DNA from 3 places in the Shewanella vaxholmensis genome. Region 1 is predicted to be linked to each of the others. Evidence: predicted binding sites of a transcription regulator. Region 1 holds the regulator's gene; each other region holds the start of a gene.
The links. Region 1 encodes sigma-54, which starts transcription at its own class of promoters, with help from an activator protein. Its sites were predicted from a motif close to GTTGGCACGNNNNTNGNNT; they were not measured.

Region 1 (10,762 bases):
GCAGGCGTTAGTGGATGCGGGTCAGGGTAAAGCAGTGCAAATGTTTGCCCGTAATCAACTCTGCGCGGTTGCTCAGGATAATGTCCAAGTGACGAGCGCAACGCTACTCGATACCTTGTTAGATCCTAAGATCAAAGTTGGCACTTCAACCCCTAAAGCCGATCCGGCGGGGGATTATGCCTGGGCCGTTTTTGCTAAGGCAGAAGCGGTAAAACCCAATGCGAAAGCCGCGTTAGAGACCAAGGCATTGCAACTGACGGGCGGCCCAGAGAGTGCTAAACCACCTAAAGATCGCAATCCTTATGGCTGGGTGATGGAAAACAAACAAGCAGATATCTTTTTAACCTATTGCACTAATGCTGTGCTGGCTAAACAAGAAGTGCCGAGTCTACAAATCATCGACTTACCGCAAGAACTCGCCGTGGGTGCCGACTATGGTTTACTGGTCTTGCAGGGCGCCAATGCTGCCGCAACGCCGTTAGCTGAGTTTATTCTATCGGCAAAAGGCCAAGCTATACTGAGCAGTTATGGTTTTCAACCTCCGGCAAAATAGCCTTCTTTAGCTTTTTTGCGAGATAAAACGGCACCCTTTCGGTGCTGTTTTTGTTATAAAATCAAACTGTTAAAGCGTTAAAGCGTTAAAGCGTTAAAGCGTTAAAGCGTTAAAGCGTTAAAGCGTTAAAGCGTTAAAACATTAGTGCGTTAGTGCATTAGTGCATCAGGTAGAGAGTCGCTAATCCGAGGAAGGCGAATAGGCCAACCACGTCAGTGACTGTGGTAAGCACCATGCCGCCAGCGAGGGCGGGATCGATTTTAAGGCGTTTTAAAATCAATGGAATACTCGCACCTGCAAGCCCAGCCACTGTCATGTTGATCAGCATGGCACTGCCAATTAATCCCGCCAGTGCCATATCATCCTTCCACAGCAACACGGCAACAAAGACTAAAATCGACCACATTAAGCCATTGAGAAAGCCAATCGATAATTCTTTACCAATAAGCCAACGGGCGTTGCTTTGGCCGATATGGCCTAAAGCAATACCACGGATCACGAGCGCTAAGGTTTGATTACCGGCCACACCGCCCATGCTAGGGACAATTGTCATCAAGATAGCGATAGTGGCAAATTGCTCGATAGTGCCTTCAAACATATTGCTGACAGAGGAGGCGAGTAGTGCAGCGAACAAGTTAATCGTGAGCCAGAGTGAGCGACGTAGGGTACTTTTTAGCACTGGGCCAAACGTATCCTCGTCATCATCCATCCCCGCCATCCCCATCATGGAATGCTCGGCGTCTTCGCGGATAACATCGACCACGTCATCGATTGTGATCCGTCCTAGCAGCTTGCCATCGCTGTCAACGACGGGAGCTGATACCCAGTCATTGCGTTCGAATTTCTGCGCCACTTCACTGTCGGACATGCTCACAGGAATACTTTGGATATCGGGGTCCATGATGTTGCGAATTGTGGTGCTTGGCGCGCAAGTCAGTAGATCTGCCAGCCTGACACCGCCGAGCACTTTGTCCTGTTTATCGACGACATATAAGGTATCTGTGGTGTCTGGCAGGTTGCCCCTTTGGCGAAGATAGCGCAGCACCACATCGATATTCACATCGGGTCTTAGAGTAACGGTATCTGTGTTCATCAAGCTGCCGGCGGTCTCATCGGGATAGGATAAGGCCTGTTCTACCCGCTGGCGGTTTTGTTCTGTCATCGACTGCAGCACTTGCTTGTAAACGGCATCGGGAAGACTACGTAGAATATAGGCCAGATCGTCGGTGTCCATACTCGCCGTCGCTTTCGCAACTCGCTCAGGACTCATGCTGCGGATCAGCGGATCTTTGAGTTCCTCGCTTAACTCGTCGAGTATGTCGCCTATTTGTTCTTGATCGATAAGCTGCCACAGCACTTGTCTGGCGCTGGGTGGTGAGGATTCTAAGATCAGCGCGATATCAGAGGCGGCCATTTTTTGCAGCATGTTACGTACGTGCACAAACATGCCACTACTAAGCGCTTGGTTTAACTGGTCTAGACTATGTCCGGTGTGATCGTTTTCTGAATTATCTACGGGCATTTGTCCTCCATAGTTGTCCGCCACTGTGCGGCAAATTGGTTCGAGAGTGCGCTGCTTGGCGCAGGGCTGAGACTTAGCGGTGACTTCGCGATAGCTATGCTTCAGTCACAGATAGAGCACTCTGGCATAGGTCATGCGTTTTACGCATAGATTAAGGCGGTTAAGACTAAGGTGAGTCGGCGGTAATGCTCGCTAGTGTAATCGCCTATGGTTCGTGTCGTCGAGCGACAAATGTGTCGCCAAGCTTTTGAAACGAGATGTGAACTGCACAAATAAGCAGTGTTAAATGTGAGGTGTACTAATCTGAGTGCCTGTGTGGAACACTGAGTATGAAATGAAACTAACAGGCTTCGTCAAACTTAGCGTCGATTAAGGCACAAATGGCATCCAGAGCGGGCTCAGCATCTGGGCCTTCGGCGATAAGTTTAATGGTTTTACCCATGCCAGTTTCAAGCATCAATAAGCCAAGCACGCTGGCGGCAGATGCCTGTTTATCGCCTTGTATTAAGGTGATGGTCGCATCAAACTCGGATGCCAGTACCACCAACTTAGTAGCGGCACGGGCATGTAATCCCAGTTTGTTACAGATGGTGATCTGACGTTCAAGCTTTGGCATTATTCAGCTCTCGATGGCGGGCATAAACTTTATGTTTACCGTTACTAAAGCGTTTAGCCAATTGCTCTGCGACGTAAACCGATCTGTGTTGCCCACCCGTGCAGCCAATCGCCACAGTTAAATAACTGCGATTGTTGCGCTCGAGATGTGGCAGCCAAGTTTCCAGTAAATTTTCGATTTGCCAGATGAACTTATTCACGAGTGGTTGACGATTTAAGAACTCAGCCACGGGTTCATCTAAGCCTGTCAATGGACGCAGCGCCAGTTCCCAGTGTGGGTTAGGCAGGAAGCGTACATCGAACATAAAGTCGGCTTCGGTTGGCATACCGTGCTTAAAGCCAAAGGACTCGAAGTTGATCACTAACTCTTTATCGACGCTGCCGAGCAGAATTTGTCTGACTTGGTCGCTTAAATCATAGATATTCAGGTTCGACGTATCTATGTAGTGATCGACCAGTTTTGACATAGGCTCGAGCAGCTTCCCTTCCAGTTTTATCGCTTCTTGCAAAGAGACTTGGCTCTTCGACAAAGGGTGCAAACGGCGGGTTTCGCTGTAACGCTTGAGCAGAATTTTATCGCTGGAATTGAGGAAGAAGCTGGTTAACTCAGTATCAGGAGGCAGGCTCGCGAGTTGCTTCACTAAGACCTTGTCCTGCTCAGGCATGTTACGCACGTCGACACTGATGGCGACGAGATCGTTACTGCCTTTGAGTTGCTCAAGCAAAGTGCCGATTAAGGGCAAGGGAAGGTTATCGACACAATAATAGCCGAGATCTTCGAGTACCCTTAGGGCGACAGATTTGCCTGAGCCTGAGCGGCCCGACACTATGACCAGTTTCATCCAGTGATTACCTGATAGAGTTCCGTTTCATCATGCGTCTTGCGTAATTGCTTTAATATTTGCTTGTCGCTCAGCTTTTCGGCCATGCAAGACAAGGTACTTAAGTGCTGCTGACATTGGTCTGCAGGCACCAGTAGTGCAAATAAAATATCAACAGGTTGCTTATCGATAGCATCGAATGCTATCGGCTCTTCACACTTAATGAGTATGGCAATGGGCTGATCTATATCGGCTAGTCGACCATGTGGAATGGCGATGCCGTTACCTATACCTGTGCTCCCCATCTTTTCGCGCGCCACTAGGCTTTCGAATATCTCTTGAGATGAGAGGGTCGGGTACTGGGCAGCGACTAAGTCGCTGATGAGTTCCAGTACCTTTTTCTTGCTGCCCGGAGTGGCGCAGGTAGTGCACTCCGGCCGCAGTATGGTACAAAGTTCCATTATTAGTGTTTTGTTAACTTCTCTTTGTGTTTAATAACCTGACGATCAAGCTTGTCAATCAGGGCGTCTATAGCGGCATACATGTCAGCATGCTCTGAAGTAGCAAAAACTTCACCACCGATAAGATTTATTCTCGCTTCGGCGATCTGTTGCATTTTCTCGACATTGAGCACAACGTGCACATTATTGATCTGTTCGAAATGGCGTTCAAGTTTTGAAAACTTTTCTTCTACATATGCGCGTAACGATTCGGTAATTTCGACATGGTGTCCACTCAGGTTTATTTGCATAGAAACGTCCTCCGATATCCACTGTAGGTTATAAACTTTTACGCTGATTAGAAGGCGGAATGAGCATAGCCTCTCGGTACTTCGCAATGGTTCTGCGGGCTACGTTGATCCCTTGTTCTGCCAGAAGTTGCGCCATCTTACTGTCGCTCAATGGTTTTTTCTGGTTTTCCGCGGCAACCAGTTTCTTAATGAAGGCCCTGATTGCTGTGGATGAGCACTCCCCACCATCGTCAGTACCGACGTGGCTAGAGAAGAAGTATTTTAGTTCAAAAAGTCCCTTAGGGGTATGCATGTATTTCTGTGTCGTCACCCGTGAGATGGTCGACTCATGCATTTCTACCGCTTCGGCAATATCGTTAAGCACCATAGGTTTCATGGCTTCTTCACCGTATTCAAAGAAACCTTGCTGATATTGCACTATGCAATTCGCAACTTTAAGTAAAGTGTCGTTACGGCTTTCTAGGCTTTTGATAAACCATTTAGCCTCTTGCAGATGGCCACGAATAAATTGGCTATCGGCTTGGTTTTTAGTACTGCGCGCCATCGATGCATAGTGTTGATTTACATTGATTTTTGGCATGCAGTCTGGGTTAAGTTCAACCACCCAGCGGCCATTCTTCTTCGACACAGACACATCTGGGATGACGTATTCGTCATCGTTGGGCGTAATCAATAAACCTGGGCGGGGATTGAGGGTTTGGATAAGCGCGATGCCGTCCCTTAACTCATCCTCTTTTAATTTAGTCTTACGCATCAACAATCTAAAATCGCGGGCGGCGATCAGATCTAAATGATCTTTGATCAACATGCGGGCATTTTCTAGATGGGGAGTGTCAGCGGCGAAATGCGACAGTTGGATCAGCAGGCACTCGCTTAAATCGCGGGCGGCCACACCAATGGGATCAAAATGTTGAATGCGCTTGAGTACGGCTTCGACTTCGTCGAGTTCGACCTCAGGATTACCCATAGCTTCGAGGATTTCATCAGTGCTTTGGGTGAGATAGCCTTGATCGTCGATGGCATCAATAATGGCGGTAGCAATGGCTAAATCGGTTTCAGAAAACGGCGTGAGGTTTTTTTGCCATTCTAAGTGCTCATACAGGCCTTCACTGGTCTCACCTTGGAAGGGCATATCATCTTCACGACTGCCACCGGGGCCAGAATTAGGGGAGGCGGTGAACACTTCATCCCAGGTGGTGTCCATGGGGAGTTCGTCGGGCATGGACTCTTTCGTGAGCGACTCTGCCGTGTCTATGGTGGAGCTGTCTTTTTCTGGCGGCAGGGTGCTAGATTCACTGAAATCCGTATCGGATAGCGTTTGGTTTACAGGGGCTTTAGTGGCGTCGAATTGATCCTCTTCCAGCTCGAGAAGGGGATTAGAATCTAAGGCTTGCTGGATCTCTTGCTGCAGTTCTAATGACGACAGTTGCAACAGACGTATGGCCTGTTGTAATTGTGGCGTCATGGTTAACTGTTGACCCAGTTTGAGCTGGAGTGACGCTTTCATGTTACCGCTGATCCCTACGTTATTATTGTTGGATGAGGTCGCTTGTTATCATCTTGAGTGGAGCACAATGCTGGCACAAATTGCCTTCATTGGCTCCGCTTGATTAACTATAGCCTGAATTGTTCACCTAAGTACACAGCCCTAACTTGCTGATTGTCTAAGATCTCTGCAGGTGTTCCTTCGGCAATCAGGTTTCCGTGACTCACAATATAGGCATGTTCACACACATCTAATGTCTCGCGAACATTATGGTCGGTGATCAACACGCCAAGGCCACGACTTTTGAGCTGTTCGATAATCTTTTTGATGTCGATAACTGAAATAGGATCGACACCCGCAAAGGGTTCATCGAGCAAAATGAACTTAGGATTTGCTGCTAACGCCCGCGCAATTTCGACACGGCGACGTTCACCGCCCGACAATGACATGCCTTGGCTGTCACGGATGTGGGTGATGTGGAATTCTTCGAGCAGATGCTCGAGTTGTTCTTCCCTTTGCTCTTTCTTCAATTCTTTGCGCGTTTGCAGTACGGCCATGATGTTGTCATGGACTGTCAGCTTACGGAAGATACTGGCTTCCTGCGGCAAGTAACCTATGCCTTTGCGGGCGCGCAGGTGCATAGGATCTGCGGTTAAATCATCATCGTCGATAAAGATGTGGCCTTTATCGCTTTTAACCAGACCGACGACCATGTAAAAGGTGGTGGTTTTACCCGCACCGTTTGGGCCGAGCAGTCCAACAACTTGACCTGTCTTTACCGTTAGACTGACGTCTTTAACCACTTGGCGACTCTTATAACTCTTCGCCAGATTTTGTGCTCTTAGGGTGATTTGGGTCATTTAGAGTCCTGCTTTTTCACAGGTTTATCCGCTGGCGCGTCTGGTTTGGCATCATCTTGATAGCTTTCAGGCTGAATAATAGTGATCACGCGATCGTCACCACTACCTGTGCTTTCTGCAATCAATTTTTGCTGGATGATGTTATAGCGGATCACATTACCCGTCACTTGGCTACCTGCTTGATCTAACGAAGCTTGGCCTTTCAGTGTCAGGGTACGGCTTGCCATATCGTAACGAATTTCTTTCGCGCTCGCCGAGGCTGGACGGCCATCGTCTAACACTTGGCTGTAAGTTGCGGGGTTACCAGTGGCCACTAAAATTTTGCTATTTTCACCTTCGGCAGAAAATGCACGCAGTTCATTTGCTTGGATTTTTATCGAGCCTTGGGTAACTTCCACCGGACCAAAGAAGATGATCTGGTTGTTCTTGATATCTGCCGTTTGGCTCACTGCTTTGATTTTAACTTCCTGCTTTAGGTCGTCGACTTTAGCAAAGGCGCTCATGCTCATTATTAGCATTAGGCTGGCAAGTAATACGTTATTTTGCTTCATATGTTCCTACTACCTGACTGGTCAATTTCACTTCCTGCGCGTTGAGGTCGGCATAAAGGCCTTGGCCTTGAATATTAAAATCTTTCCCTGTGACGTAAATGGTACGGTCAGAGGTCATTATCATAGTATTGAGATCGAGTTCCAGATAACTGGTGGACAAGGTCTGGATCGGTTCTTCTGCGCTAATGGCATCAATAATAACATTGTTTTCGAGTACAACCTTGCCCGTTTCCTTGTTTAGCTTGCCCTGATCTGCACTGAGTTGCCATTGTGCTTTACCTTGGTCTGGATAAACAAGATAAACAGGTTGAGTAAAGTAAGTTTGATTCGTTGAATCATAATGTTCCATGTGTTTCGCCGTCACACGGCTATTAACTAGCCCTTGTTCATTGAACTCAACACTGCGCAGATCTTCAATGATGAAATCTGGGGTATTTTGATCTTTAACTCTATTATCGGTATCACCGCTGTGTTTGTTCTGCACTTGCCAATACAGCACTAATGCCGTTCCAAAAAAAGCAATAATCGCGAGTGTCACACGACTCATATACTCATTCCATGGGCCGAAGTGAATTTATTTTGACTGAGTAGCAATAGATCTGTGAGTTCACGCAGTGCACCGTGGCCACCATTGAGCGTAGTGACAAAGTGGGCGTGCTGACGCACATAGGGATGACCATCGGCCACACTGACCGCTAAACCGACGACATTCATCACGGGTAAATCGACAATATCATCACCGATATATGCTACTTCTTCCGGGGTGACACCATAGAGTGCGAGCAATGCTTCATAGGGCTCGAACTTATTATCTACGCCTTGGTAAATATGGGTAACCCCAAGGGCTGTCATACGGTTTTCAACGATTTTGGATTGACGTCCAGTGATAACGGCGAGATTAAAACCGCTGGTGAGTAGCGAGCGCACACCATAGCCGTCGCGGGTGTGGAAGGCTTTTAGCTCTTCGCCGCTATTGCTTAGGTAAATACGGCCGTCGGAAAACACTCCATCGACGTCACAAATCAACAGTTTAATCTTTTGCGCGCGTTGCCACACATCATCACTGATTGGGCCGTAAAATCCTTGCTGTGGCATTAAATGACTCCTGCTTTAACCATGTCTAGCATGTTAAGAGCGCCGATAGGATGGCGGTCTTTATCGATAACAATTAATCCGTTGATGTTTTTTGAGTCCATCACTTGCAGCGCTTGGGCGGCCAACACACCGTCTGTGATGGTCACGCAGTTACGGGTCATCACATCGGCGATGGGCGTAGTGCGTAGATTTACTTCGGCATCGATAACGCGGCGTAAATCACCATCGGTGAAGATACCAACCAGCTTGCGCTGATCATCGATAATCGCCGTCATGCCTAAGCCTTTTTTGGAAATTTCGTACAGGGCTTCTGTGATGCAAATATCGTGGTTAACGAGCGGTAAGTCATCACCGCTATGCATGACATCGCAGACTTTTAACAATAACTTACGCCCTAAAGCACCGCCAGGATGGGACATAGCAAAATCATCACGGGTAAAGCCTTTGGCTTGTAGCAGCGCAATGGCAATGGCATCGCCCATCACTAAGGTCGCTGTGGTGCTTGATGTTGGGGCGAGTCCAAGTGGGCAAGCTTCTTCTGGGACTTCAATACATAAATGTACTTTAGCTAAGCGCGCCATGTTCGATTCGGGTTTACCTGTTACCGCGATAACGGGCACGCCCATACGTTGGATGACGGGCATTAAGGTGAGGATTTCGCTCGACTCACCAGAATTAGAAATCGCTAAAATCACATCGTTATCGGCTAATACACCGAGATCACCGTGGCTGGCTTCACCCGGATGCACAAAAAATGCGGGCGTTCCTGTGCTGGCGAGGGTGGCAGAAATCTTATTGCCGATATGGCCCGACTTGCCCATGCCCATGACAATCACTTTGCCTGTGCAGTTGAGGATCAACTCGCAAGCTTCTGCAAATTCAGCCGAATCAACATATTGATAAAGATTGTCTAGGGCTGACTTTTCAATGTCGATAACTTTACAGCCCCATTGGCGCAGTTGTGATTTGTCTACCATGTCTATCTCTCTTTTTGCATTGTCTTTGTCGCCCCATGATGGGATTGGAATAGCACAATTTGGTACGCGATAAAGATGATATGTAATAGGCTTTCTGCCAAGTTTTAGTTTGTTTTCAGACGATTTAGCTCATGTCTCGTTGTGGTGAGTTTCCTAAAACAACAAAACAATTGCGGCAGGCTAGAGCGATTGATCTGACTCGTCAAGTTCAGCTGCGGCAGCTATGCATGCACAATAACCCGTTTAGCAATTGAAGGCCTTGAGCAATATCATCGTCTTTGTCGTTTATTTCAATGGATTTATCCCGTATCGCTGTGGGTATTACCGCACGGGATGCCTCGATTTCACACTCGTGTATCGACTTATCACACCTTAAAAGTGGACGAAGAGCGAGCTAAGTGCGAACGAATTAGCCAATATTGCCAATTCTGCAACTAGGTTGAAAACATTAAGTAACATTTTACCTGTGCAGAGTGAAAACTTAGGGCGCATTTTCGCTGTAAATGAGGCAAATTGAAAGTATCGCAGGGCGATAGTGTCGATTCGGTTGTAGGTTAAAGCGCAATTACGTACAATTTGCGGCTCTTCGATTGGTCAGTCTAGGAAGACTAGGATCACCTCTTTGCAAATGTCGGAATCAAGCATGACTCAAGAACAAACTCCGTTGGTTGAGATCCGTAATTTGGGGTTTAGCCGCGGTCAGCGTGTGATATATGAAGATATTAGCCTGTCCATTCCAAGGGGCAAGGTGACGGCGATCATGGGGCCGAGCGGCATAGGCAAAACGACCCTGTTAAAGTTGATCGGCGGCCAATTAACGCCTGACCACGGACAAGTGCTATTTGATGGCCACGATATCCATGGCGTGAGTCGCAATGAATTATTTAGCCTGCGTAAGCGGATGAGCATGCTGTTTCAAAGTGGCGCGCTATTTACCGACATTAATGTGTTCGATAACGTGGCGTTTGCGCTGCGCGAACATTCTTGTCTGCCAGAAGACATTATTCGCACTATCGTGCTGATGAAGCTTGAAGCCGTAGGCTTGCGTGGCGCCGCCCAGATGATGCCAAGTGAGTTATCCGGTGGTATGCAACGCCGCGCAGCATTGGCCAGAGCCATAGCGCTTGAGCCTGAAATGGTGATGTACGATGAGCCTTTTGCCGGCCAAGATCCAATCTCTATGGGCGTGTTAGTGAAGCTTATTCGTGAGTTATCGGATGCGCTCAATTTGACCTCCATCGTAGTGTCCCACGATGTGGATGAAGTCCTCGGCATTGCCGATTATGTGTATGTGGTGGCCGACAAAAAAGTCATTGCCCACGGTACGCCAGAAGAATTGAAATACGCCGACAATCCTCAGCTGAAACAGTTTATTCAAGGCGCACCGGATGGCCCTGTACCGTTCCATTATCCGGCGAATGATTACCAACAAGAATTGATGGCAAAAGGAGTTGGCAAGTGAAGTTAATAGACAGTATTGCCGACTTGGGCCGCAGCGCAATTGAGTTAGTGCTCGGTTTTGGCCGCGCAG
Region 2 (10,762 bases), on a different contig from region 1:
TTCAAATTCCCATGGCGCCGATGTGCTGTAGCTTTTACTCCAGACTTCTTCGCCACTGATCCCATGATAAAGGCTAAGTTTGAACTGGAATTGCCTGAGTGGAGCTTCATCCCAGAATCCTAGGAAGGTTGGCTGCACTGGCTCCATTGAGATATCCATAATTTGTGGTTGGAGGATATATTGGCTGTCGGTAATTTCACTGAGCCAGCTTGGGAGTCGATAACCGCGGATATCCACTAGATCTTGCTTAATATCGAGCAGCTCTTTAGCGTGAGTGTGGCTAAAGCCTGTGGCGGAGTAATCTTCTATAACACTACCAAGTTTTTCTGAAATAACTTCTTCAAAACCTGAAAGCTGCCCATATCTGAGCTGAGAACGATCTTTGATTTGTGCTTGAGGGATTAAAATCGCAGCCTTTAATTGTCCATTTGGACACTGCTGCGTAGGATCATCATTTAGATCGAGTCGTAGGGACACATAAATTTTGTTTCCCTGGATTCGTTCGCTAACGAGTTGGATGCTGATGGCTTGGGCGTTGCGATTTATCGCGAAGTTATTCTGTGTAAGGTTTCCGTTAGAGGTTTGTTGTTCACTGGATATTTGAATGCCTGTGCTTAATGTCGCGTAGCTAACGGCTTGATTAATCGCTTCTTCCCTTGCTTGAGCCGTATTACCATTGATAATAGTCGCTTCACCACTGGCTTCTATCCATTCGGCCTGAGTAGGCAAAGACAAGAGTGCAAGGCCCAAAATGATGAGCGAAGCTGAACCTGGTATATGCATCAATACAATCCTTATCGCTAAGCTATTGGCGAGCTTGCTAATCGAGCCAGTTTCCTGACACTTAATCTAATATACCGACAAAGCAAATTTCATGCCTGAGTAACGAGAGTTTTCGATAAAGTTTCCATTGGCGCAGTCGATATACAGCGTATGAGCATAATATTGTCGGGCTGGAGCAATTTTGGTCCGAAGATTGCTGGCTTTTGTTACTCACAAAAATGAAACGCATAGAGTGTGAGTGATTTAATTGCCAGTACACCCACAGATGAGGTAAATCCAATGCTAAAGCGTGTGATTATTCCCTTAACATTGATTATGTTAGGTGGATGCGTGGCTAAATCGGTTACACCGCCCAAGCCGAGTTTAGTGGATGGCAATGGGTTGCCGCCAACGGCAGTGATCAACCATTTAGCACAGCGAATTGTGACAGAGCTCGTTAAGCAAAATGATGCTCTGCGCTCTGATCAGCCAATTGTCGTCGCCACCCCTGTATTAGTAGGTGACATGAATGGCACAAATGCGTTGGCGCAGCAGTTACAGCAAGGATTAATGACGTCGCTCCATAGCTTTCAGTTTAATGTAGTGGATTTGAATTTAGCTGATGGCTTGAGAGTGACGGCTAATGGGGATTTTATTTTGACGCGAGATTGGCAACAATTGTCGAAAAATCTTCCCGTTGAGCATCTTGTCGTTTCGACTATGAGCCCAGTTACCAATGGTATGGCGATCAATACTCGGATTGTGAACATAAGTAACAATCGTGTGGTATCGGCCTCTCAAACTTTTGTGACTCAAAAAGAGTTGGCAAACTACATGCAGCCTTCGGAGCAAATTGTGTCACAAAATGGCATCTTATATCGTCAGGCGAGTCCAGGCATGAATGAAGTGCGTGTTTTAGGAGATGGAAAATGAAACGCTACCTTTTAGTTATTGCGGCGCTAATGCTAACTGGCTGCGCTGCTAAAGATAGATATGTGCAATGGGAAGATGTGCCTCCGCCGAGTTTTCCTAAGTTAACGGCCATAGGATATGCGCCCTTAGCGACTCAACCGGCTAAAGAGCAATCACAAAGAGTGTTGATGGCCATGCAAGCATCAAAAATTGTGGCCTATCGTGAATTAGCAGAACAAGTTTATGGGCAGAAAATAACGGCAAACAGCAGTGTCAGTGATTGGATGTTGACTGACGATAATGTTAAAGCGTCGGTTTCTGGCGTGATCCGTGGGGCGCGGGTCGTTAAGAGTTATCCGGCAGGCGATCATTATGTCACTGAGTTAGAACTGGATTTTTCACAGGTATGGGCGCTGTATCAACAACAGAGTCGTCCACAGCGAGTGAAAGAAGTCACGTATTTCTAGTCATTTCTACATGACTCTATTGAGCCGCGGACTATACGAGTAGTATGCGGCTTTTCTATTTCTGCAAAGTACTAAAGTTTAATTTTTAATCAGAGCTTAGAAGCTGGAAATACAGAGTATGAATTGATGCGCCTGTTAGGCTTTTAAATCATTACCTAAACTTGAGATAGTTGAGGTCTTGCCTTTATCGTTATACGTAAGGCTGGAGGCGTTTCTGCTGGCTTGTAAAGCTTGAGCGAAGCGATTGAGACTGGCTAAATTCATCTCAATTAAACTGGCATTTTGATCGTTCAGTGCTTTGCATTCAGTTAAGGCGTCTTTGACAACGGCCATTTTATGCACGAGTTCGGTTTGCTGAGTGAGTTGAGACTTATCAGTGTGGTTTGCCAGAATATCGTCATTAGTCTTGAGTTCCTTCAGACATTGTGATTTTTCGTTAGCAAGAGAAAGCAGTAAATCGGCGTTTTGGTCAACCAAAGCGCCTTTTTCCTTGAGTATGATTTGCTTAAGAACAGCCAAATGGGCGTGTTGTAGATCTACCAGTTTAGCTATTTCAGTCATAGTTACTCTTTATTTAAGTCATTAAGTTCGGCTTCAAAACTTGCAATATTGGCAGCCAACTTTTCGGGGTCAATTTTGTAGCGGCCTTCGGCGATAGCTTGTTTAATTTCGGCCACTTTCTTTTGATCAACTTCAGGAAGGCTCGCCATTTTAGTCTGAGCTCCTTGCAGTTGTTGCGCTTGCGCTGTAATCACCACTGAGTCGCTTCTTTGTGGTGTTGTCGATTTTGTGGCAACTTGAGCAGATTGATCGCTGCTAGTTTTAGTTGCACCTGAACGAACTTGTGCGGTCGTTGCAGTGTTGAGTTTGCTAATATCAATTGCCATTTTCGGCTCCAGCGTCGTGTGTACGGGATTTCTTAACTGGGGTATCGGCAGCTTATAAAAAAGCTTTAGATTATTTTACATTCTTACTTCAACTTCGCCAATGCCCGTGACTATAGCATCTAGTTCTTTGTTTGAACTGCTATTTTTGACTCTGATCCGATCGCCTTTATTGCCATCTTGTAGGGCTTCGCCTACTGTTTTGAGTTCGAATGAGCTAGAACGAACATAGATAGATACCGAGTCGTTTTTACACACAAAGCATAAGTTGTTGCTTAATATGGGATTATCCTTTGAGACGCGTCGTTTGACTCGCACACCAGCTAATTTACTAGGGTCATTAAATTCAGCGCCCCGCAAACTATTTTGCTCAATGTAACGGATTGCAACTTGGCTAGGGGAGATGAGTTCGCCAGGCGCTAAGGTTTCAGTTGTGACCACAACGGGGAATAAAATATCCACTCTCACCGAGATATAAATTTGCCAAGGGTAAGCGAGCTCTTGCGTATCGCAGCTGACTTTTAGGGTGTTATTACGACTAATTTCCCTGTCACTCGCCAATTCAACCTTAATCGGCGACGAGCATTGTGACGGCAGCATTCTTGCGTCAACTAATTGCGGCGAAATATCGACTTTGGCATTAGTTGGCACAGATATTTTTTCTGAAATAAGCGCTTTAGCTAATTCTGAGATGGCCGATACGGTGGGAACAATAGGCTCTGCACTCGCAAAAGCGGGCATGAAGAGGGTGAAAACACTAAAAAAACAGACTAAATTTACTTTCATAATGAAGAGACTAGCTTGTAACGCCAGAATGCACCTATACTTTTATCAAGTTCGAAGCTGACCACTGTAATAATAATTTGCATCACTGTCAGAAGATTGACTCAGTTTCGACTATGTTTATCGATAGATAAGACGTAAGCAATTAATATGCCTATACTCAAACGAGTCATAGGGCCGTACATAAACAGAACAACAAGGCAGAGTTATGTCGAGTATTCTTGATTCAGTCAACAAACGAACCCAGCTCGTTGGTCAAAACCGTTTAGAATTGCTGCTTTTTAAGTTAAACGGTCGTCAACGGTTTGGGATTAACGTGTTTAAGGTGAAAGAAGTACTGCAGTGCCCACCACTGACCACTTTGCCTAAACTTAATCCTTATGTTAAAGGTGTCGCGCATATTCGCGGTACGACTATTTCAGTTATTGATCTGAGTGCGGCAACAGGTGGTAGACCTTTAGCGAGTACTGAAAACTGTTTCATCATTATTTCTGAATATAACCGCAGTGTTCAAGGTTTCTTGGTCAGTTCTGTTGAGCGGATTATCAACATGAATTGGGAAGCGATTATGCCTCCGCCGCAAGGTGCCGGTCGTTATTCTTATCTGACGGCTGTAACTGAGATAGAAGGTGAATTGGTTGAAATTCTCGATGTAGAAAAAATCTTAGATGAGATTTCACCGGTAAAAACCGCTATCAGTGAAGAAGCCAATGAAAAGCTGACCCTCGACAGAACCCAGCATTACCATATTATGGTTATCGATGATTCTGCCGTGGCCCGTAAGCAAATTATTCGTTCACTCGAGTCATTGAACTTACAAATTGATACCGCAAAAGATGGTCGAGAAGCATTAGATAAGCTTAAAGAAATCGCCAAAGAAATGGACAATGTTGCCGATGAAATCCCTCTCATTATCTCAGACATTGAGATGCCTGAAATGGATGGCTATACCTTGACCGCTGAGATCCGAGACGATCCTAAGCTCAAGCATATTAAAGTGGTACTGCATACGTCGTTAAGTGGTGTATTCAATCAGGCAATGGTTCAAAAAGTGGGGGCCAATGACTTTATCGCTAAGTTTAATCCCGACGAACTGGCTGCTGCCGTGAATAAACACTTAAGTTTGTAAGTGCAGTAGTTAGTACCTAGATACGCTTTACGCTATAATCTCGACTTTATAACATGATGGTTTCGCACTGATTTTGGTGCTTGCTATAGGATTTAGGATGTGAATGTGCCAAATAAATCACTCGCTGAAGCTGAATATAATCAATTTAGGTTGTTCTTAGAGCAACACAGCGGCATCGTACTGGGTGAAAATAAGCAATATCTGGTGCGCAGTCGTCTTGCTCCTCTGATGGGGAAATATAACCTGCCATCCTTATCCGATGTGGTTAAGCATTCGATGAAGCCAACGGAACGTGCGCTTCGGGCTGAAGTGATCGATGCTATGACGACTAATGAAACCCTCTGGTTTCGTGATCGTTATCCATTTGAGTTATTGCATAACGTTTTGTTACCTGAGTATAGTCGTTTAGGTCGTCCACTTAAGATTTGGTCGGCCGCGTGTTCGTCCGGGCAAGAACCCTATTCACTGGCGATGACGATTCTTGAGTATCAACAGAAGAAGCCTGGTGCGCTTGCGGGTAGTGCGTCAATTCAAGCCACGGATTTGTCGCCTTCCATGTTGGAACGTTGCAAAAATGCTGAGTACGATAGTTTGGCATTAGCGCGCGGTTTATCCGAAGAGCGTAAGCGTCAGTTTTTTGATGCTTTGCCTTCAGGCAATATGAAGTTAAAGGATAATGTTAAGCGTTTGGTGAACTTTAGAGCACATAATCTGCTTGAAAGTTATAGCTTACTTGGTAAGTTCGACATTATTTTTTGCCGCAATGTGCTGATTTATTTTGCGCCTGAGGCAAAGGCAAAAATTTTGCGGCAATTCGCTGCCGCTCTTAATCCAAAAGGTATTCTATTTCTTGGTGCTTCCGAATCTATAGCTGGTTTAACGGACGAGTTTGATATGGTCCGTTGTAACCCAGGGATTTATTACCAGAAAAAGACTTAAGTCTACAGCTTTAAAGAAAATTACCGACACTTGTCGGTAATTTTTTACCCATCACTAGCATACCCTAATTGTTATTTTCATTGTCTCCTGATGTTGGCACATGAATTGCTTTGTTTTCGTGAGTAACACGAGGAGGCAATTTTATGGCGATCAATTTTGATAATGCACTGGGTGTGCATCAGTACACTCTCGGTATTAGAGCGCAGCGAGCTGAAGTCATTTCGAGCAATATCGCTAATGCCGATACGCCACATTATAAAGCCCGCGATGTTGATTTTTCTGCGGCAATGCAGGCCGCCCGTGGCCAACAACAGCAGCGTAATAGTCTTGAAATGCAAGAGACAGACAAGCATTTTGGACTTGCTGAGTTGACGGGGCAATTTGTTAAGTTCCGCGTGCCAAATCAACCCGATACCGGTGATGGCAATACCGTTGATATCCAACAGGAACAATCGGCATTCATGCAAAATGCCCTTGAATATCAAATGTCATTAGGTTTTTTAGACAGTAAGTTTAGTGGCATGAAGAAAGCGCTGAGAGGGGATTAATCATGAGTTTATTTAGCATATTTGATGTTGCTGGCTCGGGAATGTCGGCTCAATCGGTCAGGTTGAACACCACTGCGAGTAACATAGCTAACGCTGATTCCGTCTCGAGTAGCGTAGATAAGACCTATCGTTCCCGTCATCCTATTTTCGAAGCTGAAATGGCCAAAGCGCAAAGTCAGCAACAAGCCTCTCAAGGTGTGGCGGTAAAAGGCATTGTTGAAAGTGATAAACCACTACTAAAAGAATACTCGCCCGATCATCCGATGGCGGATGCGGACGGCTTTATTTATAAACCGAATGTTAATGTCATGGAAGAAATGGCAGATATGATTTCTGCTTCGCGCTCATATCAAATGAATGTTCAAGTCGCTGAAGCAGCTAAGTCTATGCTGCAACAAACACTTGGGATGGGTAAATAACATGTGTTACTTAGGAGGTAAGCTGTGAGCCTCATTAATCAAATTAACCAAGCATCGGCGCAGACGGCTCAAAATAAGAGTCAATCAAATGCTGTGACGACCAACTCATCAACCAGTTCAACGGGTAATCCGTTTCTTGATGGCATACGACTGCCAAAAGATTCGATAGTACCGGAAGCGAAAAGCCAACAATTAACTCAAGATGACTTTTTCTCGTTATTAAGCCAACAGTTATCGATGCAGGACCCTTTTAAGCCCGTCGACAACGACCAAATGATTGCGCAGATGGCATCATTCTCGACGGTTGATGGTATTACTAAGTTGAATAATGAAATCGTTAATTTAAACGGTGTTATGACGTCGAGCCAAGCATTGCAGGCATCAGGACTTGTTGGTCGCAAGGTATTGATCCCAACCGATACAGGTAACATTTCAGCTGAAAGCCCAACAATAAAAGGTGTGATTAGCACGCCAGCTAAAATTCCTGAAATTACTGTACGTGTTGAGGATGATAAAGGCCAAGTTGTGACCACCTTTAAAGTTGATGGCAGTAAGGGGGGCAATGTCGATGTGAACTGGGATGGTTTAGATAAAGATGGAAAACCTGTGACCGCAGGCAACTATACGATTAAGGCGAGTGGGTTAGTGGATGGAAAATCCCAAGAACTGCCTGTTTCAACTTATGCCCATGTGACCAGTGTCTCTCTTGGTACGGCCAGTACTGGCGCCATTCTCAACTTGAGAGGCGGTATGGGCATCAAGTTAACCGATGTGTTAGCTGTGTCTGAAACCTAAGTTTGCCTAAAAGAATTTTTGCAGCATCCGAATTGGGCGTAAGTCGCTCATCAATGAATTGAGTCAAGTGTAGAGGTGAATTATGTCGTTTAACATTGCATTGAGTGGCATTGCTGCCGCGCAGAAAGATTTAAACACTACGGCGAATAACATTGCTAATGCGAACACCATTGGCTTTAAAGAGTCCCGTGCTGAATTTGCGGATGTGTACGCTAATTCTATTTTTTCAAATGCTAAAACTGCTGTTGGTGGTGGTGTTGCAACGAGTCAAGTGGCACAGCAATTCCATCAAGGCAGCTTACAACTGACGAATAACTCCCTCGACTTGGCAATCAAAGGTGGTGGTTTCTTTGTAACGTCCTCTGAATTAGGAACATTAGATCACGCATTCACCCGTGCAGGCGCTTTTAAAGTAGATTCTAATAATTACATGGTGGATTCGGCTGGTAATTATTTACAGACTTTCCCTGTGGATAAAGACGGCAACTCAACATCTGTGAGTTTAACCACGGCTAAGCCTGTACAAATTCCCGATACTGCAGGTAGTCCAGTAAAGACTGAGAATGTTACTTTACAAATGAACTTAAATGCTAAAGCTGAAGCTCTGGATCCTGCTTTATTTGATCCCGCCGATCCAAAAACTTATAACAATGTCACTTCAATGACTATTTATGACTCACTCGGTGAGGGCCACATCATGACCACGTACTTTGTGAAGCCTAAAGACGGTGCATATAATGGTGAGAGTAATTGGGTGGCTTATTATGCTATTGATAATAAACCTGTAAATTTAAATGGCCCTGCAGGTAAATACGATGTGGATACTGATGGTGACGGTAGTCCAGATGTGCCACCTGTTGCGGGCGGTGGTGGTGTTTCAGCGCAAACTGCTGGTGGCTGGACGGGGGCGGTGCTGAAGTTTAACTCAGTTGGAGCCTATATTGACAGTAATCCTGCAGTTATTACTACGGCGCCACTTGGTAATAAACCAGCTGGTGTATTAGGTGCTGGAGCGGATGGCACTCAAGCATTAACAGTGAAGTTCAATGCGCCAACGCAATATGCAGATCCTTTTGCGGCGACTGAATTGAAACAAGATGGTACGACGGTTGGTCGTTTAACTAACGTTGAAATTGGTGCTGATGGCCTAATTACAGCAAGCTATTCTAACGGTTCGAACGTTGCTTTAGCACGGGTTGCTTTAGTTCGTTTTGCTAACGAACAAGGTTTAACGCAAGTGGGGAATACGTCGTGGAAAGCCAGTTTAGCTTCAGGTCCTGCGTTAGCGGGTGAGCCCAATAGTGGAACTTTTGGTAGTCTCAGTTCATCGGCGTTAGAGCAATCGAATATCGATTTGACCACTGAACTGGTCGATTTGATTTCGGCGCAGCGTAACTTCCAAGCGAACTCTCGTACCCTTGAAGTGAACAACACACTGCAACAAACCGTATTACAAATCCGCTAATCATTACATTGTTTGACTAAGTGTTGCCGCCAGTGGCAACACTTAGCCTTTATCCTGCTATCAATTCACTTCATTTCCTTATTCTTCAATTCTATCAGTAAATTAAACGTCAACTTTATTGGCACGATGCTTGCTTTGCTATTGTCATGTAGAAAATTTGACGGAGCAGTCTGTGGACAAATTCCTTTATGTCGCCATGAGTGGCGCCAAGCAAAATATGAATGAGCTGGCGCTCCGTGCGAACAACTTAGCCAATGCGAATACCGACGGTTTTAAATCCGATATGGCACAAGCTCGCTCAATGCAAGCCTTCGGTGAAGGGTTGCCTTCCAGGGTATTTGCGATGACAGAATCTCCGTCAGCTAATTTTCGCTCAGGCCCCATAAAAACCACTGGACGAGATCTCGATGTTGCCATTAAAGGCGATGGCTGGTTTGCCGTTCAGGCGAAAGATGGCAGTGAAGCTTATACCCGCTCAGGCAGTTTAAGTTTCGACTCTACGGGTTTACTACACAATGACAGGGGAAATCCTGTTATGGGAGATGCGGGCCCCATAGTGTTGCCGCTCCCTATTGAGAAGGTTTCAATTTCTCAGGATGGCATTATTTCTGTTCGACCTCAGGGCGCTACCGCTGAAGTGGTGGAAGAAGTTGGTCGCTTGAAACTCGTTAATCCCGGTAATGCGCAGATGATGCGTGGTGAAGATGGATTATTTCGACAAATGTCAGGAGAACCAGCACCAGCTGATCCTTTCGTCGCAGTTGAAAGTGGCGCAGTGGAAGGCAGTAACGTAAATCCTGTCGATGAAATGGTGTCTTTGATTGACCTTCAGCGTCAGTTTGAATTGCAAGTCAAGATGATGAAAACCGCGGAAGAAAATGATCGCGCTTCATCCTCATTAATGCGTATTAGTTAGGAGATAGATTATGCATCCGGCGTTATGGATTAGTAAAACTGGCTTAGACGCACAGCAAACTGACATTGCGGTGATCTCAAACAACGTGGCGAACGCCAGCACTGTGGGCTACAAGAAAAGTCGCGCAGTATTTGAAGATTTGCTTTACCAAACAGTTAACCAAGCGGGCGGTGTCAGCGCTTCTAACACTAAGTTACCTAATGGGTTAAACATAGGTGCGGGTACCAAAGTCGTCGCCACGCAGAAAATGTTTACCCAAGGCAACATGCTGACTACGGATAACTCATTGGATCTGATGATTGAAGGCCCCGGCTTTTTTGAAATCCAGCTACCCGATGGTACTGCAGCCTATACCCGAAACGGTCAGTTTACCTTAGACGATACGGGCCAGATTGTGACACCCGGTTCTGGCTACTTGCTGCAACCCGCGATCACTATTCCTGACAATGCGACCAGTATTACCGTTTCCGCGGAGGGGGAAGTTTCAGTGAAAACCCCTGGTACTGCTGAGAACCAAGTTGTGGGTCAGTTGACTATGACGGATTTTATTAATCCATCGGGTCTAGATCCCATGGGGCAAAACTTATACACGGAAACTGGTGCGAGCGGCACGCCAATTCAAGGTACCGCTTCGTTAGATGGCATGGGAGCGATTCGTCAAGGCGCCTTAGAAACCTCTAACGTTAACGTGACCGAAGAACTGGTGAACCTTATCGAAAGTCAGCGCATTTACGAGATGAACT
Region 3 (10,762 bases), on a different contig from region 1:
CAAAATCACAGGAACAAACGGCGCAACAGCAGTCGGTGAAACGAGACTGTTCTGAGGCGTAGCGGCTAAACCGTCTTGACTAATAGGCGCTGAGTTAACCTCAGTATTTAACAGTGACGGAGGCACTCCAGGTACAGCAGGAGCAGCAACTGATGCAACAGGAGCAGCAACGGGTACAAAAGGCACTGAGCCAGAAAAATCACTATTAATATATTGATTTAAAAAGGTATCAGCATCACTGTCTTGAGCTTGTTCAGTACTCGCAGTCAACCGCACCTCACCTAGAGGAAGAGATTCCACAGGCAATCCTATAGGTAACGCCAACAAGGTAAATGGCTCAGATTTATCTTGATCAACTGCACTGACCACCTTAGTCGTCAAGCTGGTACTTGTGCCCACTGGACGAATTGAAAGAAGATCAGAGATCATCCACAGCTCCACTCACTTGAGTTAATTGATAGGCGGCTAAACCTGGTTGTTGCAACTTAAATCGGCCCATTTCAACGGCTAATTCATCACGAGCCAAGATTAATTCTTGGAGCACTTGAGAATGAACCCGCTTTAATTCCGCACGGGCAGTTTTCTGTTCAATATCATGAGCCTTACCTGCCTGTTGCAGCGCCTTAATCAAAGCGATATTCACTTTTCGGACATTTTCCCAATCCCGGGCATCTGCATATTGGCGTAGAGCACTCGCAAAACGCGCCCATTGCTTAATTGAGATTTGCCCATCCTTCTCTGACATTGGTAATCACCTGAGTAATTGGAACCAGAGCTTCTGCACTGTTTTCGACACTGGCACTGACAAGCTGACGGCTACAGAAGTCATAGAGACGATGTAAACTCACGGCAACTTCACCACCATTTTCAAGGTCAAGCATAGAGTCCAAGCCGTGCACTATATTAAGGCACTTGTGGATACTCATGCCTTTCGCCTCATACCTTTGGTATTCCATATGGCCAGCGGTCCGCTCTAGTTCTTCCAATAAACCATCAAGTAGCATACGCACCATATCATGGGTTGTGGCTGCCGCTACTTGTGCGTCTAACGCGGTTTGCTTGTAGGCATTAAATGGATCGTACTCGTTTAACATTGGTTATAATTTCCTAGCTAAATAGCCCACTTGCAACGCTAAATTGATTAATCGTCGCTTCCATTGCAGTAAATTGCGTTAAATAAATCTGATACTTTTGATTCATTTGATAATCATGACGTGCCATGCTGTCATTCACGCTTTTGATCTGTTTATTAATCGCTTCCTGCTTTTGATCGATATAACCATTAAACTGTGTAAATGGTTTTAGGGTATTTTCGATGCTTTTGACATAGCTATCAGGGCCAGTAAACATGGCTTGTACTTTTTCTGGATCACTTTTAAAGCTATCGGTCAGCTTAGCATCATCAATTTTTAGCTTTCCGTCTCGACCAATCTCAATCCCAATATCAGACAAACGCATACCATTGGCGGCGGTTACAAATACAGAATCACGTAATTTAGACTGGAGTAGGCGAATAGAAGTATCCCCCTTCAACACACCAATTTGTGCTTCACTCACTGCTGTAGTTTTGTCTTCCTTATCTTTATCGGAAGAGCTTGAGTCAGAGGTTTGAACGCCCATTGAACGGGTTAATTGATTAATTTGCGTCATTATAGAATTAAATGAATCGACAAAATCCTTAACCGCTTTCTTGTTCGCTTCAAAATCGTCTGTTACTTTAATCATGCTGCTTTCACCAGCCGCATGCACCTTGACTAATTCAAGACTGACACCATCAACAACATTCTCTAGATAGTTACTACTGCTGGTAATATCGATACCGTTTAATGTGAGTTCCGCATCTTGTGCTGCACGACGTTCTGTCATGCCCCAATCAGCGCCATTAAACTCTACCTTCACTTGATTCGCGACACCCGATTCCTTTGAAGACAGCATAAATTCGATTTGGTTACCGGTGCGCACTAATGACGCTTGTACACCAGGATTACCCACTTGTTTATTGATCACATCGCGTAACTGAGACACAGAAATAGCCGCACCGCCATTAACCGTTGCCAAATCAATTTCCATACGCTTAGTCGGATCACTACCGACTTGAATACTCATTACACCTGTCGCTGGTAACAGTTCGTTTTCAGATGCATAAGTCTTAGTAAGCTGATGTGCTTGCGCAAGTTTATGCACGCTCAAATCATAGTTGCCCTTTGGCGCATCAGATTTAACTGTCGCGGTCGCATTCTCGCCCGTAACCGTAGCAATTTTGCCTTTAGTTGCATTGCCACCCATTTCACTCAACTTAGTGGCCATTTTCTTCATATTATTTTCAAGCAACGTATAGGCATCTAACTGTGTTTTACTGGCAGTTAACTTGCCTTTGTAAAGCGTATCTTTACCTGCGCGGTCTGCGCCAATCAGTTGCTGAGCAAATTGTGCTGCATTCATACCTGAAATCATGACTACCTCCACTCGTTCTAGAGCAAAACGCATGCCAAAAACAAGCTGCTGTTTTTAAAGATATTTAAATAATTAACTGGCCCGAACACAGCTAAAAACTTCCGCATAAACACTTAAACAGGAAAACTATCTTCCACTTTGTGTTATCGAAAATTCCCCACTAAAATATGAACCTTATAGGTTTCAATCTCGGGTTTAGCGACTACCGACCAATACATAAACCGTGGCTAAAATAAAAATGCCAGTCAGCGCAACTAACTGGCATTTTAGCTGTGACCAGTGACATCACTTACCCAATAACATTAACGCAATAGACCCATCACTAAGCCAGTATTTTGGTTAGCTGAAGAAAGTACTGTTGTACCCGCCTGAACTAATAATTGGTTGCGCGTCATATTGGCAGATTCAACCGCGAAATCGGCATCCATAATACGGCCGGCAGCGGCTTTGGTATTTTCAGTTACGCTGGCAAGGTTAGCCGCAGTATGGCCAAGACGGTTAATGTTGGCGCCTAAGGTTGAACGTTTAGTGCCAACTGCAGAAATAAAATCATCCACTAACTTAATTGCATCATTCGGGGTGCCTTCTAAATCGCCAGCTTTAAGAGCCGTAATGTCTGCCGTAAGCGCTGTAAGTTTAACGTTCAGAATTTCATCTTTACCTGCACCTATCTGGAAAGTTACATCTGTAAGCTTGGTAAAAAGGTCATTACCTGCATAAGTCGTTTTGGTAGCAATACGCTCGATCTCATCATTTAGCTCTTTAAACTCATCATTCAATGCTTTCAAATCATCAGTTGAGTTAACACCGTTTGATGCTTGAGTAGCCAATTCTTTCTGGCGATTGGCAATGGTCGTTAATTCTTCTAACGCACCATCAGCGGTTTGCAGCATAGAGGTCGCATCAGAAATATTGCGTGATGCTGTTTCCATACCTTTTACGTTAGCGCTCATGCGGTTTGCAATTTGCAACCCCGCAGCATCATCAGATGCGCTATTGATACGTAAACCCGTAGACAAACGCTCCATAGCATTAGTCAATAAGTTATTGCTTTTGTTAACAGCACCTTGAGCAACAATTGAAGCGTAATTAGTATGAACACCTAACATATCAGTTCTCCTGAAAAATAACGGTTATCTTGGCGATGCCTGAATCTCAGCATCGATCCATAACTAATTAAGGCGACAGCAACAGCACACAACTAAAACTTATTTAAAAATAGATGGGATCACCTCTATAAAAACAGACTGAAATGGCATGCTCAAAACGCCATAAAAAATGCCAGCAAGCTAAGCTCACTGGCATTAAAACTAACACTGACTAATTTAATAAAATTAGCGCAGTAACCCCATGACTAAACCTGTATTTTGGTTAGCTGAAGACAGTACTGTTGTACCCGCTTGAACTAATAATTGGTTACGGGTCATATTGGCAGATTCAACCGCGAAATCGGCATCCATAATACGGCCTGCAGCGGCTTTGGTATTTTCAGTTACGCTGGCAAGGTTAGCCGCAGTATGGCCAAGACGGTTAATGTTGGCGCCTAGTGTAGAACGTTCTGTACCCACTTTGGCTAAGAAAGTATCAACAGCGGTAATTGCAGCAGTAGCACCAGTGGTTAAGTCACCTGTTACAGTTGTTGAAATAGCGCCTAACTTCACATTCAGTGTTTCTGCTATTCCAGCACCAATCTGGAAGTCAACACCTTTAATAAGTACGCCATCAGTCGCATCTTTAAACAGGTTATTACCCGCATAGGTTGTGTTTTCAACAATGCGTGTAATTTCATCGTTTAACTGTACAAATTCATCATTCAGCGCAGTTAAATCATCAGCAGAATTCACACCGTTCGCCGCTTGAGTGGCCAATTCTTTTTGGCGGTTAGCAATGGTCGTTAATTCTTCTAATGCACCATCGGCGGTTTGCAGCATAGAGGTTGCATCAGAAATATTGCGTGAAGCCGTTTCCATGCCTTTTACGTTAGCACTCATGCGGTTAGCAATTTGCAAACCCGCAGCATCATCAGATGCGCTATTGATACGTAAACCCGTCGACAAACGCTCCATGGCGTTAGTTAGTAAGTTATTGCTTTTGTTAACAGCACCTTGTGCAACGATTGAAGCGTAATTAGTGTGAACACCTAACATATCAGTTCTCCTGAAAAATAACGGTTATCTTGGCGATGCCTGAATCTCAGCATCGCTCCATAACTAACTAAGGCGACAGCAACAGCACACAACTAAAATCGATTTTAAAATGAGTGCATTAGCACTGTAAAAATCAGACTGAAATGGCATGCACCAAACACCATAAAAAATGCCAGTAAGCTAAGCTCACTGGCATTAAAACTAAACTGACTGGCTTAACTGTAATTAGCGCAGTAGACCCATGACTAAGCCTGTATTTTGGTTAGCTGAAGACAGTACCGTTGTACCCGCCTGAACTAATAATTGGTTGCGCGTCATATTAGCTGATTCAACCGCGAAATCGGCATCCATAATACGGCCGGCAGCGGCTTTGGTATTTTCAGTTACGCTGGCAAGGTTAGCCGCAGTATGGCCAAGACGGTTAATGTTGGCACCTAAGGTTGAACGGGCAGTACCAACTTTAGATAAGAAAGTATCTACAGCACCAATAGCGGTATTTGCTGCAGTAGTTAAGTCACCGGTAACAGTTTTATCAATCGCGGCTAATTTAACATCCATTGTTTCTGATGTCCCAGCACCAATTTGAAATTTAACTCCAGTACCCTTTACTAGCACACCATCTGTAGCTTCAAATAGTTTATTACCCGCATACGTTGTATTGTCAATAATACGGGTGATTTCTGAGTTCAACTCTTTAAACTCATCATTCAATGCTTTCAAATCATCAGTTGAGTTAACACCGTTAGATGCTTGAGTAGCCAATTCTTTCTGGCGATTAGCAATGGTCGTTAATTCTTCTAACGCACCATCAGCGGTTTGCAGCATAGAGGTTGCATCAGAAATATTGCGTGAAGCCGTTTCCATGCCTTTTACGTTAGCACTCATGCGGTTAGCAATTTGCAAACCCGCAGCATCATCAGATGCGCTATTGATACGTAAACCCGTCGACAAACGCTCCATGGCGTTAGTTAGTAGGTTATTGCTTTTGTTAACAGCACCTTGTGCAACAATTGAAGCGTAATTAGTATGAACACCTAACATATGTAGTTCTCCAGAAAATAACGAGCATTTGGGGTAGACCTGAACTCAGGGATAACTAACTAAGGCGACAGTAAAAACAAATAACTAAAACCTATGTTCAAAAACACCTGCATTTACAATAAAAATCAGGATTAGATGAAATACACCAAACACCATAAAAAATGCCAGCAAGCTGGCATTAAAACTAACACTGACTAGCGGACTAATTAATTGTAATTAGCGCAGTAGACCCATCACTAAACCCGTATTTTGGTTAGCTGAAGACAGAACCGTTGTACCCGCTTGAACTAATAATTGGTTGCGCGTCATATTGGCAGATTCAACCGCAAAATCGGCATCCATAATACGACCTGCTGCGGCTTTAGTGTTTTCAGTCACACTGGCGAGGTTAGCCGCAGTATGGCCAAGACGATTAATGTTGGCACCTAAGGTAGAGCGGGCCGTGCCCACTTCTTTAATATAAGTATCAACGGCTGTTATTGCCGTTGTCGCATTCGCCCCTGAAGTTAAATCACCACCAACATCCGTAGGTTTTGCAATTAAAACATCTAAGGTTTCAGTAGTACCAGCACCAATTTGGAATTTAACACCAGTTCCAGTACTTAATGTGGCGAATAAATCATTACCCGCATAGGTAGTCTTGCCCATGATACGAGTTGACTCTTTAATCAACGCTTGAAACTCATCATCCAATGCTTTCAAATCAGCTGTCGAGTTCACACCGTTGGCGGCTTGGGTTGCCAATTCTTTCTGGCGGTTGGCAATAGTCGTCAACTCTTCTAACGCGCCATCAGCAGTTTGTAGCATAGAGGTCGCATCAGAAATATTACGTGAAGCTGTTTCCATACCTTTCACGTTAGCGCTCATGCGGTTAGCAATTTGCAGACCCGCTGCATCATCAGATGCGCTATTGATACGTAAACCAGTAGACAAACGCTCCATAGCATTAGTCAATAGGTTATTACTTTTGTTAACAGCACCTTGTGCAACAATTGAAGCGTAATTAGTATGAACACCTAACATATGTAGTTCTCCAGAAAATAACGAGCATTTGGGGTAGACCTGAACTCAGGGATAACTAACTAAGGCGACAGCAACAGCACACAACTAAAATCGATATTTAAAAATAGAGCGCATTGGTACTGTAAAAATCAGACTTAAATGGCATGCGCCAAACACCATAAAAAATGCCAGCAAGCTAAGCTCACTGGCATTGAAAAGAAAACTAACTGGCTTAACTAGAATTAGCGCAGTAACCCCATGACTAAACCCGTATTTTGGTTAGCAGAAGACAGAACCGTTGTACCCGCTTGAACTAATAATTGGTTGCGCGTCATATTGGCAGATTCAACCGCAAAATCGGCATCCATAATACGGCCAGCAGCGGCTTTAGTATTTTCAGTCACGCTAGCTAAGTTAGCTGAGGTATGACCAAGACGGTTAATGTTAGCACCTAAGGTAGAACGGGCAGTACCTACTGCCTTAATATACGCATCAACATCGGTTATTGCTTGAGTTGATTTAGCCGTATCTTTTAAATCGCCAGCAACTGCAGTAGGCTTAGCACTGGTTACAGTTAACGTTTCTGTAGTGCCTGCACCAATTTGAAACTGGACTCCCCCCTCCAACTTAGTAAATAAATCATTACCTGCATAAGTTGTATTGGTCATGATACGAGCCGACTCTTTAATCAACTCTTGGAATTCAGCATCAAGTGCTAACCTATCAGCATCAGAGTTCACACCGTTCGCCGCTTGGGTCGCCAATTCTTTCTGACGGTTGGCAATAATAGTTAATTCTTCTAATGCACCGTCAGCAGTTTGCAGCATAGACGTCGCATCAGAAATATTGCGTGAAGCTGTTTCCATACCTTTCACGTTAGCGCTCATGCGGTTAGCAATTTGCAGACCCGCTGCATCATCAGATGCGCTGTTGATACGTAAACCCGTCGACAAACGCTCCATAGCATTAGTTAATAGGTTATTACTTTTATTTACAGCACCCTGCGCAACGATTGAAGCGTAATTAGTATGAACACCTAACATAGTAGTTCTCCAGAAAATAACGATTTTTTTGGTTAGGCCTGAATCCAGGCATAACTCATTAAAGCGACATAAATAACGCATCACTAAAACGCTATCGGTTATTTTTATGATCTAAATTAGGTGAGGTTCAAAAACTAGATTAACAGTGCACTAACCTGCTCACGGTTAGTATTTCCCTGCGCCATCAGTGAAGTCACTTGATAGGCAAAAGGATGAGGTTGCATAAATTTATGCAAATGCTGTAATTCAATTGTAGGCTGACTCGAGGCAGTTAATTGCTTTACCTTCACCAACAGTAAGCGGTGTGATGCTTTGATGTCATCAATTTGTACTGTGACTTTTTTTTCAACTTTTAACACTTTTGCTAACGTCATTTTCAGCTTTTCAACTTCGGAAAAATTCCATTCACGGGGATCCTGCCAACTAAACTTCTCTTCTAGTTGTATATTTCTCGGCTCTCCCGCAGGCAATCTTTGCCCTTCGCCAACCATTAAAATCCCACCACTGAGCCTCATCCAAGTCTCATGCGGTGCTGTAAACACAGTGTCATTGGTCGATAAGCGGTCAATACTGATCCCAATCGAAGCTAAAACAGGCTCTATAATATCTTGAAGTTCTGTTCGGTTTTTATTCGCCGGTAAGAACAAATGCAATGTTTGCTTTTCAGTAAAAAGCGTAATCCGCTCATCGCGGTTCTTAGGTGAAGTGAGATCGACTCGTCGGAACCTAAAAAAATGTAATGCCGCAGGCTGGGATGCTGAAATCAAATTCAAGTGATGATCGAGTAAACGCTTTCCTTGGTAATAAGGCTTAATTTCGATTAATTGCCTACGACATTCTTCTGCTTTATGTAATGCGTCTTCAACAACCGAACTTTTACTGAACAAGCACGTTTGCAACTGTTTGTTTAGCTGACCTAGGATACTTTTAGCCGAGCTCAAGCTCTGCAGCACCACTTGTGATGCACTAATATTATGTTGCTCTTGAGTCACTTTGGCCCAACGTCCATAAGCTTCCAATCTATGTTTAGGTATGGGCCTCGCTTTCGGTGCGCTGCGGGGTGCACCTGATATCGGAGCAACATAATGGGACGTTACCGTCTGACTTTGACGTAACTGACTAAGTGACTCACCTATCCCTTTGATCATTTAACTCATTACCTACATATGATTGAAAAGGGACAGTTGGCTTATCTGTACAAAAGTTTGCTGGGTAATTTTTAATGCGGTTAATTTGACATTGAACTCGGCAGTGGCAGCGGCATAATCGAGCTCCTGCGTTTCACCTATCACTTGTTTACTAAACAACACCATTTCTTCATGGGAGCTTTTAACTAAAGCGAGATTATTTTGCTTGCCACCGAAATCGGTAATCGCCGCACCTATGCTATCTAAGGTTTCGTTTAACGCTGTTTGTATTCCGCTAGCAGCCGCACTGAAAGCGGCATCGCTTGGTGATAAGCTTGGGTCCTTTAGTACGTTAATATAGTCCATTGTTTGATTTAAAATATCTTGGCCAGCATTGGAGAATAAAACCTTTTCGGCGGTGACATTAGCTGTAGTCCATGACGAGTTAGAGGTTTGCACCGTTCTCTCGCTAGCATCGCCTTGATAGACATATCGCCCAGTTGCATCCTTCACTACCGCAGCTTTCTCAATCGCGTTACCCGAAAACAGGTAATTACCCGACTCATCGGTAGCATTAATATTGTCCACTAATCCCTTTAAGAGTTCTTCCATTTCAGAAGCATAGGATGCTCTATCCTCTTTCGAGAGATTCGAGCTATTAGTAGCGATACTGATTTCCTTCATCCGCTGCTGTGTCTCAACCATGCTAGATAAATAAGTTTCGGCGCGGCTCATGCTGGTACTTAAGGAATCAATATTTTTAACGTATTGCTGCACTAACGCGAGATCGCGCTGATTATCCATCACCCGAACGACACCAATTGGATCATCTGAAGGCGACAGTATTGAAACACCTTTAGAGAGCATTTGATTCAAACGTGCCACATCATACGTAGTGTTCTGCAAACTGTTTAAATTGTTAGTGTATAAATTTTGCATTGTTACACGCATGAATAAAGTCCTTAAAAGCTACTGAGCATGGTTTGAAACAGTTGATCTGCGGTGGAAATCACCTTCGCATTTGCCATATATGACTGCTGATAGATGATCAAATTGATCCCTTCTTCGTCGGGATTCACACCACTGGTACTCGCCCATTGGGACTGCGCATCTTTCTGTAAATCAACACTGGTTTTAGCAAATGAAATCGCTTGGCGAGAAGCTGAACCTAACTGGCCGACCTTGCTAGAGAAGGATTCCGCTAAGCTTGTATTACTGCCAAGACTAGTAAAACTCAGCTCTTTATTCGCTAGCTGCACTAAGGCTTTTAAATTTGTGTTATCGCCTTGGGTACCATCTTTACCAAAGGCAAGTTTATCAGGCGTAAAGCCAGCCGTTAGAGATAAGCTTCCCCCTGGGTTATTGGCTTGATAAGTAAATAAATCCTGTGAAGGTGTCGCACCATTTAAGTCAGTGCCTGAAGCAAGAATAGAATTAAACTCGGTCGCTAACATTACCGCTAATTCATCTATGTACTCTTGCGAGTCCGCGAGCTGAACATCACGGTAAGTAAGCAAGGCACCTAAACTGCCACCAGCGGTTTCATCAACATTAAACTGGCTGGAACCAAACTGGATAGTCACCAGATCATTTTTAGGATTGGCAGGATCGGGAGCGCTCGCTAATTTAGCCGCCGTATTCCCAGTCAATAATGGCTCACCTCGGGCCAGCGAGATATTGACCATGCCTTGGCTATCTTCAACAACCCGAATATCTAAAATCGCCGCTAAGTCATCAATCGCAGCATCTCGACTATCTTGCAGTGCTGGCGGAATCGTTCCTGTCACACTCGCCGCCTGAATGTCACGGTTGAAACTGGCGATAATATTAAGTTGTGAGTTGATCTCTTTAACGGATGAACCAAGCTGTCCATTGATCTGATTACGTTGCGAATCAATATTGTCGTTGATTGCATTCACTCTTTGGGCAACGGCCTTAGCCTCATTAA

Region 2: a site for sigma-54 is predicted at 3,948-3,966, ahead of flgA (flagellar basal body P-ring formation chaperone FlgA). Genes of this name have one in related genera too.
Region 3: a site for sigma-54 is predicted at 2,475-2,493, ahead of fliD (flagellar filament capping protein FliD). Genes of this name have one in related genera too.

Annotation. Positions count from the first base shown of each region.
Region 1 is NZ_JAUOEV010000012.1:116,818-127,579, forward strand. Features, by position in the region: gene Q4Q46_RS12150 (molybdate ABC transporter substrate-binding protein) at 1-553, shown strand, start outside; gene mgtE (magnesium transporter) at 711-2,075, opposite strand; gene Q4Q46_RS12160 (HPr family phosphocarrier protein) at 2,416-2,691, opposite strand; gene rapZ (RNase adapter RapZ) at 2,678-3,532, opposite strand; gene ptsN (PTS IIA-like nitrogen regulatory protein PtsN) at 3,529-3,972, opposite strand; gene hpf (ribosome hibernation promoting factor) at 3,975-4,262, opposite strand; gene Q4Q46_RS12180 (RNA polymerase factor sigma-54) at 4,291-5,769, opposite strand; gene lptB (LPS export ABC transporter ATP-binding protein) at 5,877-6,608, opposite strand; gene lptA (lipopolysaccharide transport periplasmic protein LptA) at 6,605-7,159, opposite strand; gene lptC (LPS export ABC transporter periplasmic protein LptC) at 7,146-7,706, opposite strand; gene kdsC (3-deoxy-manno-octulosonate-8-phosphatase KdsC) at 7,703-8,254, opposite strand; gene Q4Q46_RS12205 (KpsF/GutQ family sugar-phosphate isomerase) at 8,254-9,231, opposite strand; gene mlaF (phospholipid ABC transporter ATP-binding protein MlaF) at 9,875-10,693, shown strand; gene mlaE (lipid asymmetry maintenance ABC transporter permease subunit MlaE) at 10,690-10,762, shown strand, end outside.
Region 2 is NZ_JAUOEV010000003.1:125,408-136,169, reverse strand. Features, by position in the region: gene Q4Q46_RS04220 (flagellar assembly protein FlgT) at 1-783, opposite strand, end outside; gene Q4Q46_RS04215 (FlgO family outer membrane protein) at 1,063-1,695, shown strand; gene Q4Q46_RS04210 (LPP20 family lipoprotein) at 1,692-2,141, shown strand; gene Q4Q46_RS04205 (flagella synthesis protein FlgN) at 2,277-2,702, opposite strand; gene flgM (flagellar biosynthesis anti-sigma factor FlgM) at 2,705-3,028, opposite strand; gene flgA (flagellar basal body P-ring formation chaperone FlgA) at 3,104-3,811, opposite strand; gene Q4Q46_RS04190 (chemotaxis protein CheV) at 4,017-4,937, shown strand; gene Q4Q46_RS04185 (CheR family methyltransferase) at 5,037-5,876, shown strand; gene flgB (flagellar basal body rod protein FlgB) at 6,020-6,424, shown strand; gene flgC (flagellar basal body rod protein FlgC) at 6,427-6,843, shown strand; gene flgD (flagellar hook assembly protein FlgD) at 6,868-7,638, shown strand; gene flgE (flagellar hook protein FlgE) at 7,721-9,103, shown strand; gene flgF (flagellar basal-body rod protein FlgF) at 9,276-10,019, shown strand; gene flgG (flagellar basal-body rod protein FlgG) at 10,030-10,762, shown strand, end outside.
Region 3 is NZ_JAUOEV010000020.1:54,992-65,753, forward strand. Features, by position in the region: gene Q4Q46_RS16285 (flagellar hook-length control protein FliK) at 1-429, opposite strand, end outside; gene Q4Q46_RS16290 (hypothetical protein) at 419-745, opposite strand; gene fliS (flagellar export chaperone FliS) at 714-1,094, opposite strand; gene fliD (flagellar filament capping protein FliD) at 1,108-2,454, opposite strand; gene Q4Q46_RS16305 (flagellin N-terminal helical domain-containing protein) at 2,757-3,563, opposite strand; gene Q4Q46_RS16310 (flagellin N-terminal helical domain-containing protein) at 3,789-4,601, opposite strand; gene Q4Q46_RS16315 (flagellin N-terminal helical domain-containing protein) at 4,827-5,642, opposite strand; gene Q4Q46_RS16320 (flagellin N-terminal helical domain-containing protein) at 5,859-6,665, opposite strand; gene Q4Q46_RS16325 (flagellin N-terminal helical domain-containing protein) at 6,887-7,687, opposite strand; gene Q4Q46_RS16330 (hypothetical protein) at 7,822-8,835, opposite strand; gene flgL (flagellar hook-associated protein FlgL) at 8,848-9,765, opposite strand; gene flgK (flagellar hook-associated protein FlgK) at 9,777-10,762, opposite strand, start outside.